Regions from separate parts of the Rhizobium sp. P28RR-XV genome, predicted to be linked through region 2. Evidence: predicted binding sites of a transcription regulator. Region 2 holds the regulator's gene; the other holds the start of a gene.
The links. Region 2 encodes LexA, which represses DNA repair genes until DNA is damaged. Its sites were predicted from a motif close to TGTTCNNNNTGTGTTCNG; they were not measured.
Positions count from the first base shown of each region.

Region 1: the regulator LexA is predicted to act here: its motif matches at 3,385-3,402, upstream of HGP12_RS00300 (ATP-dependent helicase).

Region 1 is NZ_JABAIG010000001.1:59,268-67,777, forward strand. It holds gene HGP12_RS00290 (winged helix-turn-helix transcriptional regulator) at 1-362, shown strand, start outside; gene HGP12_RS00295 (GIY-YIG nuclease family protein) at 342-626, opposite strand; gene HGP12_RS00300 (ATP-dependent helicase) at 867-3,332, opposite strand; gene HGP12_RS00305 (efflux RND transporter periplasmic adaptor subunit) at 3,694-4,860, shown strand; gene HGP12_RS00310 (efflux RND transporter permease subunit) at 4,857-8,012, shown strand; gene HGP12_RS00315 (flagellin) at 8,287-8,510, shown strand, end outside.
Region 2 is NZ_JABAIG010000001.1:582,754-591,263, reverse strand. It holds gene gltA (citrate synthase) at 1-823, opposite strand, end outside; gene HGP12_RS02845 (ComEC/Rec2 family competence protein) at 1,105-3,600, shown strand; gene lexA (transcriptional repressor LexA) at 3,581-4,303, opposite strand; gene HGP12_RS02835 (VOC family protein) at 4,702-5,589, shown strand; gene kdsA (3-deoxy-8-phosphooctulonate synthase) at 5,586-6,425, shown strand; gene eno (phosphopyruvate hydratase) at 6,575-7,849, shown strand; gene HGP12_RS02820 (septum formation initiator family protein) at 8,072-8,383, shown strand.

The DNA.
Region 1 (8,510 bases), 520 kb from region 2:
TGAAAAAGACCGTGACCGGTTGCTCTGTCGAGGAGGCGATGCATTTGCTGGGAGGCCGCTGGCGGCTGCTGATCGTCTCCTATCTGGTCGACGGACCCAAGCGCTTCAACGAGCTGCGACGGCTGATGCCTGGCATTTCGCAGAGAATGCTGACGCTTGACCTCCGCGCGTTGGAGGAGGCAGGCCTTATCCGGCGCACGGTCTATCCGACTGTTCCTGTGAAGGTCGAATATTCGCTGACGAAGGATGGGACCCGGCTGGAGAAAGTGGTGGCCGTGGTCAAGGAGTTCGGGCTGTGGCTGAAGGATCGGGATGCGCGATTGCTCGGGGAGCATGAGACGTCACCAGAGCTCGTAGTATAAATCCCGCCAATCGGGGTTGGTCTTTTCAATCAGCTCGATCTTCCACTGGCGATACCAGCGTTTCAGGGATTTCTCCCGCTGTATGGCTGAAACGATGTCCGCGTGGTCTTCATACCAGACCAACCGCGTGCACCCATATTTCCAAGCGAAGCCGGGTGTCAGGCCTTCACGATGCTTGTAGATGCGGCGTTCGAGATCGGCAGTGACGCCGATGTACAGCGTACCGCGTTTGTGGTTGGTGATAATGTAAGTATATCCACCCATGCGTGTAGGATGCTGGCGGAGATGATAGCCGTCAAGAGCTATGGATGGTGGATGACCTATGGTTGGCAAAGAATGGGGTTCGCGTTTGCCACCCTGCCATACCCCACACTCCGTCATCCTCGGGTCAAGCCCGAGGATGACGGAGTGTGTGGGAGAGAAGGAGAGCCACAATCAACCAAGTCTTCGCGGATGCATTGGGGCCGCCCCTCTTATCCCAAGCGAGATAATCGGCCTCGCCGATCAAACCCTCTCCACAAACCCGTCCAGCACCCGCTTCTGCCCGGCGCGGTCGAATTCGATGGTCAGCTTGTTGCCCTCGATCTCGGAGACATTGCCGTTGCCGAACTTGATGTGGAAGACGCGGTCGCCGATGGCGAATTTGGAGGGTTCGGAGGAGGTGGATTTGGCCACCAGCTCACCGTCGATGGTGCGCACCTTCGGGCCGCTTTCGCCGTAGCCGATGCGCTCGACGGCGTGGCCGGAGCGGCTGCCCCAGTTGTCGCGGGTCGCATCGTTGCGATTTGCCTGGGCGCGCTTCCAGCCGGGGGTGGAATAGGAATTGGCGAAGGGATCGGCCTTGTCGAAGCGTGACTGGCCGTAGCCGCCGCGGCCATATCCGCCGTAGGACTGCTCGACCTCGGCAACCTGAACATGCGTTTCCGGCAGTTCGTCGAGGAAGCGGGACGGAATAGTCGATTGCCAGAGGCCATGGATGCGGCGGTTGGAGACGAACCAGATGTGGCAACGGCGCTTGGCGCGGGTAATCCCGACATAGGCGAGGCGGCGCTCTTCCTCCAGGCCGGCGCGGCCGTTTTCGTCGAGCGAGCGCTGATGCGGAAACAGGCCTTCCTCCCAGCCGGGCAGGAACACCGTATCGAATTCCAAACCCTTGGCGGAGTGCAGCGTCATGATCGAAACGGCGTCGAGATTTTCGTTCTGCTCGGCATCCATGACAAGCGAGACGTGCTCGAGGAAGCCGCGCATGGATTCGAAACTATCCATGGAGCGGACGAGTTCCTTGAGGTTTTCCAGGCGTCCCGGCGCTTCCGCCGATTTGTCGTTCTTCCACATGTCCGTATAGCCGGACTCTTCAAGGATCTGCTCGGCAAGCTCGGTATGGGGCGTGTTTTCAAGCAGGCCCTGCCAGCGGCGGAAGGATTGCACGACATCGAACAGCGCCTTGCGCGCCTTCGGCTTCATCTCGTCCGTCTCGATGATATCCGCTGCTGCCGCCAGCATCGGGATATCGCGAGCACGGGCGTAATCGTGCAGGGCGCGGACCGTGGTGTCGCCCAAACCGCGCTTCGGCGTATTGACGATGCGTTCGAAGGCGAGATCGTCAGCCGGCTGGCAGACGAGGCGGAAATAGGCCATGGCATCGCGGATTTCGAGGCGCTCGTAGAAGCGCGGGCCGCCGACGACGCGATAATTCAGGCCGAGCGTGACGAAACGGTCTTCGAACTCGCGCATCTGGAAAGACGCGCGCACGAGGATCGAGATGTCGTTCAGATTATGCTTGTTGCGCTGAAGCTGCTCGATCTCTTCGCCGATCGCGCGCGCTTCCTCCTCGGAATCCCAGGAGGCGTGCACTTGCACCTTAATGTCGTCGGGGTCTGAGCGATCGGTGAACAGCGTCTTGCCGAGCCGGCCCTCGTTATGGGCGATCAGATGCGCGGCGGCACCGAGAATATGCTCCGTCGAGCGGTAGTTGCGCTCGAGCTTGATGACCTTGGCGCCGGGAAAATCCTTCTCGAAGCGCAGGATGTTGTCCACTTCGGCACCGCGCCAGCCATAGATCGACTGGTCATCATCGCCGACGCAACAGACGTTCTGTGGCTCGCCCTTCTGTCGCTGGGCTAGCAGGCGAAGCCACATATATTGCGCCGTATTGGTGTCCTGATACTCATCGACCAGGATGTAGCGGAAGCGCTGGTGATAATCCTTCAGAATATCAGGATTTTGCCGGAACATATTGATCGGATGCAGCAAAAGATCGCCGAAGTCGCAGGCGTTCAGCGTCTTCAGGCGGTTCTGATAGGCACTGTAGAGTTCGCGGCCCTTGCCGTTGGCGAAGGCCCGCGCATCGCCTTCCGGAATATCGGCGGGGCTGAGCCCCTTGTTCTTCCAGGTGTCGATCATCCCGGCGAACTGCTTGGCCGGCCAGCGCTTGTCGTCCAGGCCCTCGGCCTGGATCAACTGCTTGATCAGGCGGATGACATCGTCCGTATCGAGAATGGTGAAGCTGGAAGAAAGGCCGACCAGCTCGGAATGGCGGCGCAAAAGCTTGACGCCGATCGAATGGAAGGTGCCGAGCCAGGGCATGCCTTCGACCGCACCGCCGACGAGCAGCGCGATGCGTTCCTTCATCTCGCGGGCCGCCTTGTTGGTGAAGGTGACGGCGAGGATCTGGCTGGGGAAGGCGCGGTTGGTGGACAGGATATGGGCGATGCGGGTCGTCAGCACGCGCGTCTTACCGGTGCCGGCACCGGCAAGCACCAGAACGGGGCCGTCAAGCGTCTCGACTGCTTCCGTCTGTTCCGAGTTGAGGCCTGCGAGATAATCCGGCCGGCGGCCGCTGTCGCGCGCCGCCATGGCGCGGGCGGCAATACCGCCGCCGGTGCCGCCGGCAGCCGGCGCTGAACGGCGCGGCGCAGTGTGCTCCGGCTCCTCGTCAAAGAAGGGAATATCGTCATGTCCAATGGTCATGCGGCCCAATGTAATGATTCTACCCCGAAAGGCAAAAGAAACGGGCCGAAACTAGAACAAAAAGTGCACATTCACAGGGCATAGTGCTCGCTTGAGGGCCGTCTTCCATATCGGAATCGATCAGCCGGTGCGCCGGTGAAACGTCCCGTTGTCGATCCCAAGATTACAACTTTGTCATAATCAGCGGCAAAACTTGCCGCATATGCTCAAAACACGATATTGCAGCAAATCGGGCACAATCTTGCATTATAGAGCCGCCTGATCAGAATTTGGCCCCGGTAAGTGCGCTGGGTGTGTAGGGGCCGTACAAAAACCAACGACGCGATTTCATCGCCTCTGACACAATGAGCCGGAGACGTGCATGACCGCCTGGAAGCAGCTTTTCTTGTCTTTTCTCTTGCTGGCGGCAGGCATTGTTGCCGTCGTGGCTCTTGTGCCCAGCGCCGCCGGTCTGTTGCAGAAGGTCGGTATTCCCGAGACGATTGTGGCGGCAATCACGCGCGACCAAGATGCCAAGGCGGAGAAGAGCGGCGACACGGCCAATGACGGCGCGCGGCGCGGCCGGAATGTACCGCTTGTCGTGACGGAAGCCGTCGTCAGCGGCGTCGTCAACGATCGCCTCAGCGCGATCGGCACGGGTGACGCCATCCGTTCGGTCGTCGTCATGCCGCAGGCGGCTGGCACGATCCGGGAAATCCTCATCAAGTCCGGTGACAGGGTCAAGCAGGGCCAAGTGCTGGCGCGTCTCGACGACGACGAGCAGATCATCGCCCGCGGCCAGGCGGAGGTGGCGCTGAAGAGCGCGGCCGAGAAATCCCAACTCTACCGCAACATCAAGTCCAGCGTGTCGCGCATCGATGTTTTCGATGCGGAGATCGCCGAGCAGGGCGCGAAGCTGGCGCTGCAATCGGCGGAGCTGGCGCTGAAGCGCCGCGATATCGTCGCGCCGATAGACGGCATCGTCGGCATCGTGCCCGTTGTCGTCGGTGACAATGTGACGACGACGACCAATATCGTGATGTTGGACGATCGCTCGGAAATCCTGGTGGATTACTGGGTGCCGGAGCGCTTCGCCAACACTGTGAAGGTCGATCAGCCGGTGGAAGCGACCTCGGTCGCGCTGCCGGGACGCGTCTTCTCGGGCGCTGTCGAGGCGGTCGACAATCGCGTCGACGGCGCCAGCCGGACGCTGCGCGTGCGCGCCCGCATCGATAATGCCTCCGACGAATTGCGCGCCGGCATGTCTTTCAATGTCGGCATGCGCTTTTCCGGCGAAACCTATCCTTCCGTCGATCCGCTGGCGGTGCAATGGGATGGTGCCGGTGCGCATGTCTGGCGCGTCGTCGATGGCAAGTCCTCGAAGGTGCGCGTCAGCATCGTGCAGCGCAATCCGGATGCGGTGCTGGTCAGGGGCGAACTCTGCAATGGTGATCTCATCGTCATCGAGGGATTGCAGCGCATGACGGAAGGCGGCGACGTTCGCTTTGCCCGTGATGTCGCCGAGGCCAGGGAGGTCATCACTCAATGATGACGCAGGGCGATGACACTGCGGATGCCGGCTCGACTGCCGCCAAGCAATCCTTCATGGCGCTGTTCGTGCGCCGGCCCATCCTGGCGCTGGTCTTCAACACGTTGATGGTCGTTGCCGGCCTTGCCGCCTATTTCGGTGTTGAGGTGCGCGAGCTGCCCGATGTTGACCGTCCCGTCGTGACTGTTCGAACTATGTTCGATGGCGCATCGCCGCAGACGGTGGATCAGGAGCTGACGAAAATCATCGAAGGGGCCGTTGCCCGCGTCAGCGGCCTGAAATCGGTCTCTTCCAGCTCGTCCTTCGGTCAGAGCAGGGTGACGCTTGAATTTTCCGATGCGACCGATCTTTCGGTTGCGGCCAACGATGTCCGAGATGCCATCGGCCGCATCACCGAACAATTGCCTGATCAGGCGGACGCGCCGCAGATCGTCAAGGCGGATTCGGATTCGCAACCGATCATGCGCCTTGCCGTCACCTCCAGTACGATGACGATGGACGACCTGACGCAGCTCGTCGACAAGGAGATCACCGACCGGCTGGCCTCCGTCGAAGGCGTCGCCGATGTCGAGCTTTACGGCGATCAGGAGAAAATCTTCCGCATCGACGTCGACCAGGCTGCCCTCGCCAGCCGAGGCCTCACGATCGGCGATCTGACGACGGCGCTTGCGACCGCCGCGCTCGATGTGCCGGCGGGATCGCTGAAGAGCGCCCGACAGAATATCGTCGTGCGAGCGACGGCCGCATTGCAGACGCCGGAGGATTTCTCCCGGCTGATCATCAGGAATCGCGTGCGGCTCTCCGATGTCGCGACCGTGACGCTCGGGCCGAGAGACGGCACGACTGCGCTGCGCTCGAACGGCGTGCAGGGCGTCGGCCTCGGCATCATCCGCCAGGCGCAATCGAATACGCTGAATATTTCCGAAGGCGTCAAAGCCGTCGTTGTGCAACTGTCGAAATCGCTGCCCGAAGGCACGCGCATCGTCGTCACCAGCGATGACGCCCAGTTCATTCAGGGAGCGATCCACGAGGTCGTGTTGGCGCTTGTCCTGTCGGCGCTGATCGTCACGGTGGTCATCTATCTCTTCCTGCGCGACTGGCGGGCGACGTTGATCCCGGTCGTCACCATGCCGGTGGCGCTGATCGGCACGCTTGCCGCGCTCTATATGGTCGGCTTCTCGGTCAATATCCTGACGCTGCTCGCAATCGTGCTTGCGACGGGCCTCGTGGTCGACGACGCCATCGTCGTGCTTGAGAACATTGTGCGGCGCAGGGCGGAGAAGATCGGGCCGCGCGCGGCTGCCGTGCTCGGCGCGCGCGAGGTCTTCTTCGCCGTGATTGCGACGACGGCAACGCTTGCCGCCGTGTTCATTCCGCTGTCTTTCCTGCCGGGACAGGTGGGGGGCCTTTTCCGCGAATTCGGCTTCGTGCTCGCCTTCTCCGTCGGGCTGTCCTCGATCGTGGCGCTGACGCTCTGCCCGATGCTTGCCTCGCGCATGCTGACCAAGGAAATGCGCGAGGAACACGGAGTGCTCGGCCGTTTCGGCGAGCTTTTTGCCGGCGTCTATCGCCGCACGCTCCGGGCCTGTCTCAACGCACCGCTTATCGTCATCGTTTTCTGCGTGATGTTTTCGGCCGCCGCCGTTCTGGCCTTCGTGAATGTCAAAAGCGAGCTGACGCCAAGCGAGGATCGCGCTATGGTCATGCTGCGTCTCACCACGCCGCAGGGAGCTGGCCTCGATTATACGAAGGATCAGCTGCAGCGTGTCGAGGAGCGTCTGCAGCCGCTGATGGATAGCGGCGATATCCGCAATATCTACGCAATCTCGGGCATGAACAGCCAGAAGAACAGCGGCTTCATGGTCTTGACCCTCGCGCCATGGAGCGAGCGCTATCGCACGCAGCAGGACATCGTCACCGATATCAACCGTGCCATGGCCGGCGTGCCGGCGCTTCGCGGCAATGTCATCCAGGCCAACAGCCTTCGCATCCGCGGCGCCGGCAGCGGCGTGCAGATGGCCCTCATCGGAAACAATCACGAGGCGCTGACCGAGGCGGCTCTCAAGCTCGTTCAGGAGCTCGACAAGACGGGGCAGTTCGACACACCGCGGCTCAACAACGAGCCGACGCAGGCCCAGGTCTCCGTCACCATCGATCGGGAGCGGGCGTCCGATCTCGGTATCGATATATCGGGGCTTTCGATGGCGCTGCAGTCGTTGCTCGAGGGGCGCTCCGTCGTCGACGTTTTCGTCGCAGGTGAATCCTATCCGGTGCTGCTGACCTCGACGATGCGGCCGATCGACGATCCGACAGATCTCGAAAACGTCTATCTGAAGACCGGCGACGGCAAGATCGTGCCGATGTCGGTCATCGCATCGCTGAAAGAGAATGCCGTCGCGCCGCAATTGACCCGTGAGCAGCAACTGGCCTCGGTTGCGATCACCGCCGGTCTCAAGAGCGGCATGTCGCTCGGACAAGCTGTCGAGGAAATCACGCGGGTCGCTACACCGCTGTTGCCGCCCGGCGCGCGGTTGATGCCGCTCGCCGAAGCCGCGACACTCGAGGAGAATTCCAGCGGCATGGCACTCACTTTCGGCTTTGCCATCGTCATCATCTTCCTGGTGCTTGCGGCGCAGTTCGAAAGCGTGCTGTCGTCGCTGATCATCATGTCGACGGTGCCGCTCGGCCTCGCCTGCGCTGTCTTCGCGCTGGTCATCACAGGATCGAGCCTCAACATCTACAGCCAGATCGGCCTGGTGCTGCTTGTCGGCGTGATGGCGAAGAACGGCATCCTGATCGTCGAATTCGCCAACCAGCTTCGCGACAAGGGCGAGAGCGTGCGTGAGGCGATCGAAAAAGCCTGTGCGCTGCGTCTGCGTCCGGTCATGATGACGATGATCGCGACCATCCTCGGCGGCGTGCCGCTTGTCTTTGCGGAAGGCGCGGGCGCGGAAGCGCGCATTGCGCTTGGCTGGGTAATCGTCGGCGGCCTTGGTTTTGCGACGCTGGTCACGCTTTACATCACGCCGGTCGCCTACCTCCTGATTGCCCGCTTTGCAAAGCCGCAGACGCATGAGGAGCAGCGTCTGCACGACGAAATGTCCGATGCGGCGCTGCGTTCGAAGCTGACCAATCTTCGCGCGGCGGAATAGGCAGGTTGCGCCCGTACAGGCGTTGCGCTTATTTATGGTAAATTAGGCGTTTCGTTTAGCGCTTTTTTAAGCATGTTTGCTAATCATAGCGATATGTAACCGCTGGAGCGAAGGTGTTGTTTTGCCTTGCTCCCCGTTCGCCGACACGCTCGGCCCGCGCGCATGAGCGCTCGCGGCAAGGTTCCAATGTCTCCTTGTATTTGTTGCGTATTGTTGCGTCCGGAGTTCATGTGCCGTGAGTATTTTTTCGACCTTCATCAGGGTCAGTCCCTCTATGAACACAGCACTGGAAGTGCTGAGGGATACCAAGACCAAATTGACCAATGCCGAGCGGCAGATGTCATCAGGCCTGCGGGTGCAGTCAGTCAAAGACGACGCCACATACTGGAAAATCTCGACTTTGACGCATACCGACGTCGGGGCCATCTCGTCGGTGCAGGATGCGCTCGGTCTTGCCGTCTCGACCGTCAGCACCGCTTCCACAGGCGTGAGCAGTGC
Region 2 (8,510 bases):
TGTTCAGCGCCGCTTCGTTGGCGCCGCCGTGAGCCGGACCCCAGAGGCAGGCAATGCCTGCGGCAATACAGGCGAACGGATTGGCACCCGAGGAGCCTGCGAGGCGGACCGTCGAGGTCGACGCATTCTGCTCATGGTCGGCATGCAGGATGAAGATGCGGTCCATGGCGCGGGCGAGCACCGGATTGACGACATAGTCTTCGCACGGAACAGCAAAGCACATGCGCAGGAAGTTAGACGCATAGTCGAGATCGTTCTTCGGGTAAACGAAGGGCTGGCCGATATGGTACTTGTAGGCCATGGCGGCGAGCGTCGGCATCTTGGCGATCATGCGAAGGCTTGCGACCATGCGCTGATGCGGATCGGTGATGTCGGTCGAGTCGTGATAGAAAGCGGAGAGCGCGCCGACGCAGCCGCACATGACGGCCATCGGATGCGCGTCGCGGCGGAAGCCGGTGAAGAAGCGCGACATCTGCTCGTGCACCATCGTGTGATGGGTCACGCGATAGTCGAAATCCTTCTTCTGTGCTGTCGTCGGCAGTTCGCCGTAAAGAAGAAGATAGCATACTTCGAGGAAGTCGCCGTGTTCGGCCAGCTGATCGATTGGATAGCCGCGATGCAGCAGAACGCCTTCGTCGCCATCGATATAGGTGATGCTGGACTCGCACGATGCGGTCGAGGTGAAGCCAGGATCGTAAGTGAAAGTGGAGGTGTTCTTATAAAGGGCACCAATATCAATGACACTTGGGCCGATGGTTCCGGTCATGACCGGCAGGTCCACCGTCTTTTCACCCCAAGTTAGTTTCGCGCTTTGTTCCGTCATGCTGATCCTCCAAGATTTGGCGGGATTGACGCCATAAAAAGCGCCAAAAGGTTAAGCGACTACCGACTAGCTATATGATCCAGAGCCTAATGCCAAGTTATCCGATTGCTGAATTGTGCATCGCGGTATCAACTTTTGGGCACTGCGGTAGCGCCACTAATCGTGCTGTACCGAGAAACCGGCTCAATTTCATCCCTATCATGCCGATTTCGGTTGAAATCACCTGATGGTGACGGCAAAAATCGCGCCAAAGCTGTGGTTTTGCGTGGGGGTGGCGGCGAGTGCCTAATTTGGAGGCAACGGAGCAGCGGGACGATGGCCGGGAAGTCGCTGCGCCTTCGCAGCTTCGTCCTGCCGTCGCGACGAATGTGCTTCGTGCCAAGGCACGACAAGGGGAGCGGACGCAGCATCTGGCGCCGCTGACCTCGCGTTTCCTCCTGATCGCGGGCCGCATTCGAGGCGGCATTGCCCGGCTGGTCGAGGAGGAAGCCGCACACGGCCGCGCCATCCTTTTCGCGCCGATCTATATGGGTCTCGGTGCGATCTTCTGGTTCGAAGCTGGCAGCGATCCGCCTCCGCAAGCCGTGCTGGCGGGCCTGTTTGTCTTTACCGCTAGCTTTGCGCTCCGGCGGGAAACGGGCAGGCTGTTTCGGCATCTGCTTTTCGCCGCCATGCTGATCTGCCTCGGCATGGCGCTGGCTCAATGGGAAAGCTGGCGGGCTTCCACTGTCATGCTCGACTCGGCCGTGACGACGACCGTCACGGGGAGGGTCGAGCGACGTGAATCCTATGACAATGGCGGCTGGCGCTATGTCGTCCGGGTCGCGGCAACGGAAAAGCCCACGATTCGCCGTTCGCCGGAACGGATCACGATCTTCGTACGCAAGCAGCTGAAGCCGTTTGACCTCGGCGATCGCATCCAGGGCAGGGCGCGCCTGACACCGCCGTCCGGGCCGGCTTTGCCTGACCTCAACGATTTCGCCTTCAGCTCTTACTTCAATGGCATTGGTGCGAACGGTTTCGCCTATGGCAGCCCGAACCTATTGCCTCCATCCGGTGATAACACCGCAAATTCGCTGCTGGATAAGGCCGATATCTGGCTTGCCGGCCTGCGCAACGGCATCGGCGACAGGATCAGGGAAACCCTGCCGGGAGATACGGGCGCCTTCGCTGCGGCGCTCGTCACCGATGAGAGACGTGCGATCTCCAAGGATACGACCGAGTCGCTGCGAATTGCCGGTCTTACCCATATTATTGCAATTTCGGGGCTGAACATGGCGCTATCGGCCGGCATCTTCTATGTCGGCCTGCGCTATCTGTTCAGCTTGTTTCCGGGAGTTGCGCAGGCCTGGCCGACCAAGAAATTCGCGGCTTTCGGCGCGCTTTTGACGGTAACGGCCTATTACCTCATTTCCGGCTTCGGCGTATCCGCCGAGCGTGCTTTCATCATGATGGCGATCATGCTGGTGGCCGTACTTTTCGATCGGCCCTCGCTCAGCCTTCGCAATGTCGCGCTATCCGCCATCGTCATCCTTGTTCTGTCGCCGTCGCAGGTGCTAGGCCCAAGCTTCCAGATGTCCTATGCCGCAACGCTGGCGCTGGTGTCGGGCTATTCGTTATGGAAACGACGGCGGCACCGCGAAAACATCCTCTCGCGGATCCGCCTGTTAAGCCCGCTGCTCTTCGTCTCGCGCTTCTTCGGCGGCGTATTGTCGACCTCGTTCATCGGCGGCGCATCGACGGCCATCTTCTCGATCGAGCATTTTCACCGGCTGGCGACATATGGTCTCGCCGCCAACCTCGCGGCCATGCCGGTGGTCTCCTTCATTGTCATGCCGTTCGGCATGGTGGCAATGCTGCTCATGCCCTTCGGCCTGGACGGGCCGTTTTGGAAGGTCACCGGCGAGGGACTGGAACTCGTCATCGTAATCGCCAAAACGGTGGCCGGTTGGGGAGGCGACATCACCTTCGGCCGCCAACCCGGCTGGCTAATGCCGACCTTCATTGCCGGCTTCCTGATCATGACCGTGTTGCGGACCCGGCTTCGCCATTTGGGGCTGCTGTTGGTGCTTTCATCCACCGGCGTGGCGGCATTCGACTCCGGCGTGCCGAAGCCGGATCTGATGATTTCGGAAGATGGGGTCCTGGTTGCGCTGCGACAGGACGATATACTCGCCACAAATCGCGAAAGGCCGCAGGCCTTCATTTTCGAACAATGGCAGAAGGCACTGGTCGCAACCGAACACCAGCCGCCCACTATTCTCCCCAGCGATAGCCGGCTTCCGCAGATCAGCAAGACCGATCGCCACAAGCGACTGAGCAGCGAAGAACATAAGGCAGTCCGTAAGGCAATGGAGGAAGCGCTGGACCGGACGATGCAGGGAAGTTTCGCCTGCCAGAAAGGCGCATGGTGCGCAGCCATGCTTGATAATGGCGCTATCCTGATCACCATAGAAAACGCAGCCTATTTGCCGTCCGCCTGCGACACGGCAAATATCGTCGTGACCCCGATCCGACTGCGGCTCGATCATTGCCGCTCCGGAGCGATACTCATAACCGGTGCGACATTGCGCAAAACCGGGTCCATCGAAATGGCGCTCACCGCCGATAAGCCCGTTATCTCTGCCGCTTTCGAAAACCCGCAGCGACCATGGACCAGACACCGAACCTATGATTGGCGCACCGGCAAATTCGGTACACCACCTGCGCAGGTATCACCCGTCAACGGTAATCCAACTGTTAGTGATAACTCATCCGTCAATGATAACGACGAATAAGCCCTACCAGCTTGCCTTGAACCTTGACGCGGTCTGGCCCGAAGATGCGGGTTTCATAGGCCGGATTGGCGGCTTCCAGCGCGATCGAGGCGCCCTTGCGGCGGAAGCGCTTCAGCGTTGCCTCTTCGTCGTCAACGAGCGCAACGACGATATCGCCGGGATTGGCTGTCGTCGAATTTCGGATGATGACCGTATCGCCATCGAAAATTCCGGCGTCGATCATCGAATCGCCCCTCACCTCCAGCGCATAATGCTCGCCGGAGCCGAGCATGTCGGCGGGAACGGTAATGTCATGTGTATTGTTCTGAATGGCGGAAATCGGAACGCCGGCAGCGATGCGCCCCATGACCGGTACCGATACCGAACTGTTGTGGTCGTCGTTTGCAACCTTTGCCGGGGCTGGCGGCGCGACCGGCTGGGGTTTGCCGAGACTGCCTTCGATAACACTCGGCGAAAAGCCGCGGCGTGGCTGCAGGCTCGAATTATAGGCGTCCGGCAGCTTGATGACTTCGAGCGCCCGCGCCCGATTCGGCAGGCGGCGGATGAAGCCACGTTCCTCGAGCGCCGTGATCAGACGGTGAATGCCGGATTTGGATGCCAGATCCAATGCGTCCTTCATCTCGTCGAAAGATGGCGGGACACCGGACTCCTTCATCCGCTCGTGAATGAAGAGAAGCAGTTCCTGCTGCTTGCGCGTCAACATCGTCTTGGAACCCCAAATCAAGAAAAATCGTGAAACAAATCCAGAACGGACACTATATGTTCCATATGTGTTCTGCAAGTGCTTAAATTTCAGTAAAGCTTCGCCGGGTCTGTCAAATAATTGCCGCTATCGCACGGATCGCTTGAAATTCCTCGGGAATTATATCCGCGCTAATTCATCGATAAATATGAGAAATGCCGCTTTGTTCGCTTTATGGACGCTTCACGTCAATCCCGCTCGGCGCATGTGCGGATGGAGACGACGACTGTCGCATAAGCCGGCTACAGTTGAGAATTAGTGCGCCCGCGTTCTTCTGCGCGTTCACGGCTTTGGCTTTGGTCTTGAATTGAGCATTGTATGGGCGCAAATCTGTTCTTGCGGGCAAACAAGGGAGGACCATGACTTTGTCACCGCATCCGTTGGATCATCTCGTGCTGCCGACCGTCAACATCGCTCTGGCGCGCGAGCGCCTGGGCAAGCTCGGCTTCACGGTGGCTCCGGATGCCCGCCATCCTTTCGGCACTGAAAATGCCTGTGTCTTCCTTGCCGATAAGACCTATCTCGAGCCTTTGGGCGTGGCATCGCAGGAGCAATGCGAGACGAGTATTGCCGATGGCAACGTCTTCGTCGCGCGTGACCAGGCTTATCGATTCCGCGTCGCCGAGGATGGATTTTCGGCCGTGGTTTTCGGCACCGACGATGCCGTCGACGACGACGAGCGTTTCAAGGCGGCCGCGATCTCGGCCGGGCGCATGCTTGATTTCTCGCGGCCGATGAAGATGCCGGACGGAACGGAAACCACGGCCGGCTTTCGTCTCGCATTTGCGGCGGATCTGCGCGCGCCGGATTTCCTGGCCTTCTGCTGTCAGCGTATCAATCCGCTGCCGGCCGATCGTGGCGCGCTCGAACGTCACGAAAACGGCGTGACCGGCATCGCGCGGGTGGCGCTTTCCGCGCTGACACCAGCGGTGTATCGCGGCTTTTTCGAAGAGATCGTTGGTGGTCCGCGAGTCCTCGAGCACTCCTTCGGCTTGACGATCAAGACGGCCAATGTCGATCTCGAACTTTTGTCGCCGGAAGGAATGGAGGCATTCTACGATTTGCCGGTTCATACCAGCGATCCCGGGCTGAGGGCGCGCGCAATCCTTTTCAAAACGCGCGATCTTTCCGTGACATCGTCGCATTTCGCTGCTAACGGCGTCACCTACACGCGTAAGAACAATCGTATACTGGCAAGGCTGGCGCCCGGACAGGGCGCATTGTTCGCCTTCGAGGAGATAGCATGAGCACGAATTCCGAAGTCACCGTCGGCGAGGGTGCCTCCAAGGTCCTCTTTTCCAACACCGCCAAGCTGTCGCTGATTGCCGGCCCCTGTCAGATGGAGAGCCGCGACCATGCATTCATGGTCGCCGGAGTCCTGAAGGAGCTCTGCGGCAAGCTCGGCATCGGCCTTGTCTACAAGTCCTCCTATGACAAGGCGAACCGGACCTCTCTGTCAGGCAAGCGCGGCATCGGTCTGGAAAAATCCATGGAAGTCTTTGCCGACCTCAAGAAGGAATACGGCTTTCCGGTTCTGACCGACATCCACACGGAAGAGCAATGCGCCGTCGTTGCCAAGACGGTCGATATCCTGCAGATCCCGGCTTTCCTGTCGCGCCAGACCGATCTGCTGGTTGCGGCCGCCAAGACCGGCCGTATTGTCAACGTCAAGAAGGGTCAGTTCCTCGCGCCCTGGGATATGAAGAACGTGCTTGCCAAGCTCAATGAAAGCGGCAATCCGAACATTCTTCTGTGCGAGCGCGGCGCCTCCTTCGGCTACAATACGCTGGTCTCCGACATGCGCTCGCTGCCGATCATGGCGGCTATGGGCGCGCCAGTGATCTTCGATGCGACCCATTCCGTGCAGCAACCCGGCGGGCAGGGCGGCTCTACCGGCGGTGACCGCCGATTCGTCGAGACGCTGGCGCGCGCCGCCGTTGCCGTCGGCGTGGCAGGTGTTTTTGTCGAGACGCATGAAGACCCGGACAATGCGCCCTCGGATGGCCCGAACATGGTTTATCTGAAGGACATGCCGCGGCTTCTGGAGAAGCTGCTGGCTTTTGATGCCGTGGCCAAGGCTTAAGAAATATCAGGCATTCAACAGGCTGACATGAATTTGCTTTACGCGGCCTGCAGGAGTGCCAAATCGGGGCGCGGATCGGCATTGAAATTTCCGTGCCTTCGATTAAGACGATTTAAATCGATTTATAAACCAGCGAGCAGGAAGCTATCATGACCGCAATCACCGACATTATCGCCCGCGAGATTCTCGACAGCCGTGGCAATCCGACCGTCGAAGTCGATGTCTACCTCGAAGACGGCAGCATGGGCCGCGCGGCGGTTCCGTCGGGTGCGTCGACCGGCGCGCATGAAGCCGTCGAGCTTCGCGATGGCGGCAAGCGCTACCATGGCAAGGGCGTCGAGAAGGCTGTCGAAGCCGTCAACTCGGAAATCTTCGATGCGATCGGCGGCATGGACGCTGAAAACCAGATCCAGCTCGACAACATCATGATCGAACTCGACGGCACGCCGAACAAGTCGCGCCTCGGCGCCAATGCTATCCTCGGCGTCTCGCTTGCCGTTGCCAAGGCCGCTGCCCAGAGCGCCAACCTGCCGCTCTACCGCTATGTCGGCGGCGCTCATGCCCGTCTCCTGCCGGTTCCGATGATGAACATCATCAACGGCGGCGCCCATGCCGATAACCCCATCGACTTCCAGGAATTCATGATCCTGCCGGTCGGCGCAGAATCCATCCGCGATGCCGTGCGCATGGGCTCGGAAATCTTCCACGTCCTCAAGAAGGAACTGGCATCGCAGGGGCACAACACCAATGTCGGCGACGAAGGCGGCTTCGCACCGGGCCTCTCCAGCGCTCCGGCAGCCCTCGACTTCATCATGAAGTCCATCGAAAAGGCCGGCTACAAGCCGGGCGAAGAAATCGCTCTTGGCCTCGATTGCGCCTCGACCGAATTCTTCAAGGACGGCAAGTACGTGCTTGAAGGCGAGGGCCGCACGCTGGAATCCGGCGCGATGGCCGAATACCTGGCGGAACTTGCCGCAAAGTACCCGATCGCTTCGATCGAAGACGGCATGGCTGAAGACGACTGGGAAGGCTGGAAGACGCTCACCGACCTGATCGGCAAGAAGACCCAGCTGGTCGGCGACGATCTGTTCGTCACCAACTCCGCTCGCCTGCGCGACGGTATCCGCATGGGCGTTGCCAACTCGATCCTCGTCAAGGTCAACCAGATCGGCTCGCTGACCGAGACCCTTGATGCCGTCGAAACCGCACACAAGGCCAACTATACCGCCGTCATGTCGCATCGCTCGGGCGAAACGGAAGATTCCACCATTGCCGATCTCGCCGTTGCCACCAACTGCGGTCAGATCAAGACCGGCTCGCTGTCGCGCTCCGACCGCCTCGCCAAGTACAACCAGCTCATCCGCATCGAAGAAGCTCTCGGCCCGCAGGCAAAGTATGCCGGCCGCTCCATTCTGCGTGGCTGATGCCTGATCCGCGGGATCTCCGGATCCGCGCGCCATTCCTATCTGAAATCGAACCACCGCGCCTTCGGGCGCGGTTTTTTGTTGGCCTGCGCAGTTAGAGTCAACGGACGGTTAATCTCTGCCGGGTAAATTAGCTCTAGGTGTTTGATTTGATGTGATCTTGTCCGAAGCGACATTGGCTCTGGAGTAAGATTGCTTAAAGCCAGAGCGTTTCGAGCGAGTATGTGGACAAAGTATCATAAGAAGAGAAAGTTCGGGCGTTTCATCCTTCCCGCCATCACCGTCGCCTTTGTGAGCTATTTCGGTTATCATTGCATCCATGGCGACTACGGCCTGAAGGCGACCGAAGTATTCGAGCAGCGCCGCGTCGATCGCGCCAAGGAATTGGCGGATCTGGTCGCCAAGCGCGAACACCTTGAAAAGGAGGTCACGCTCTTGAGTGACGGCTCCCTGGACAAGGACATGCTCGATCAATATGCGCGTTATCAGCTGACCTATTCTAAGGCGAACGAGATCGTCATCTTCAACAAATAGCCGTAATTAACCGAATTCCGGTTAATCGACTTTTCGCGAGTTATATCAATAACTTGCGGAGAATATGAGCCATGCAATTATAGCATTGCTGTGGCGGACAATCTTCCCTATGTTACGCCTCACCAAA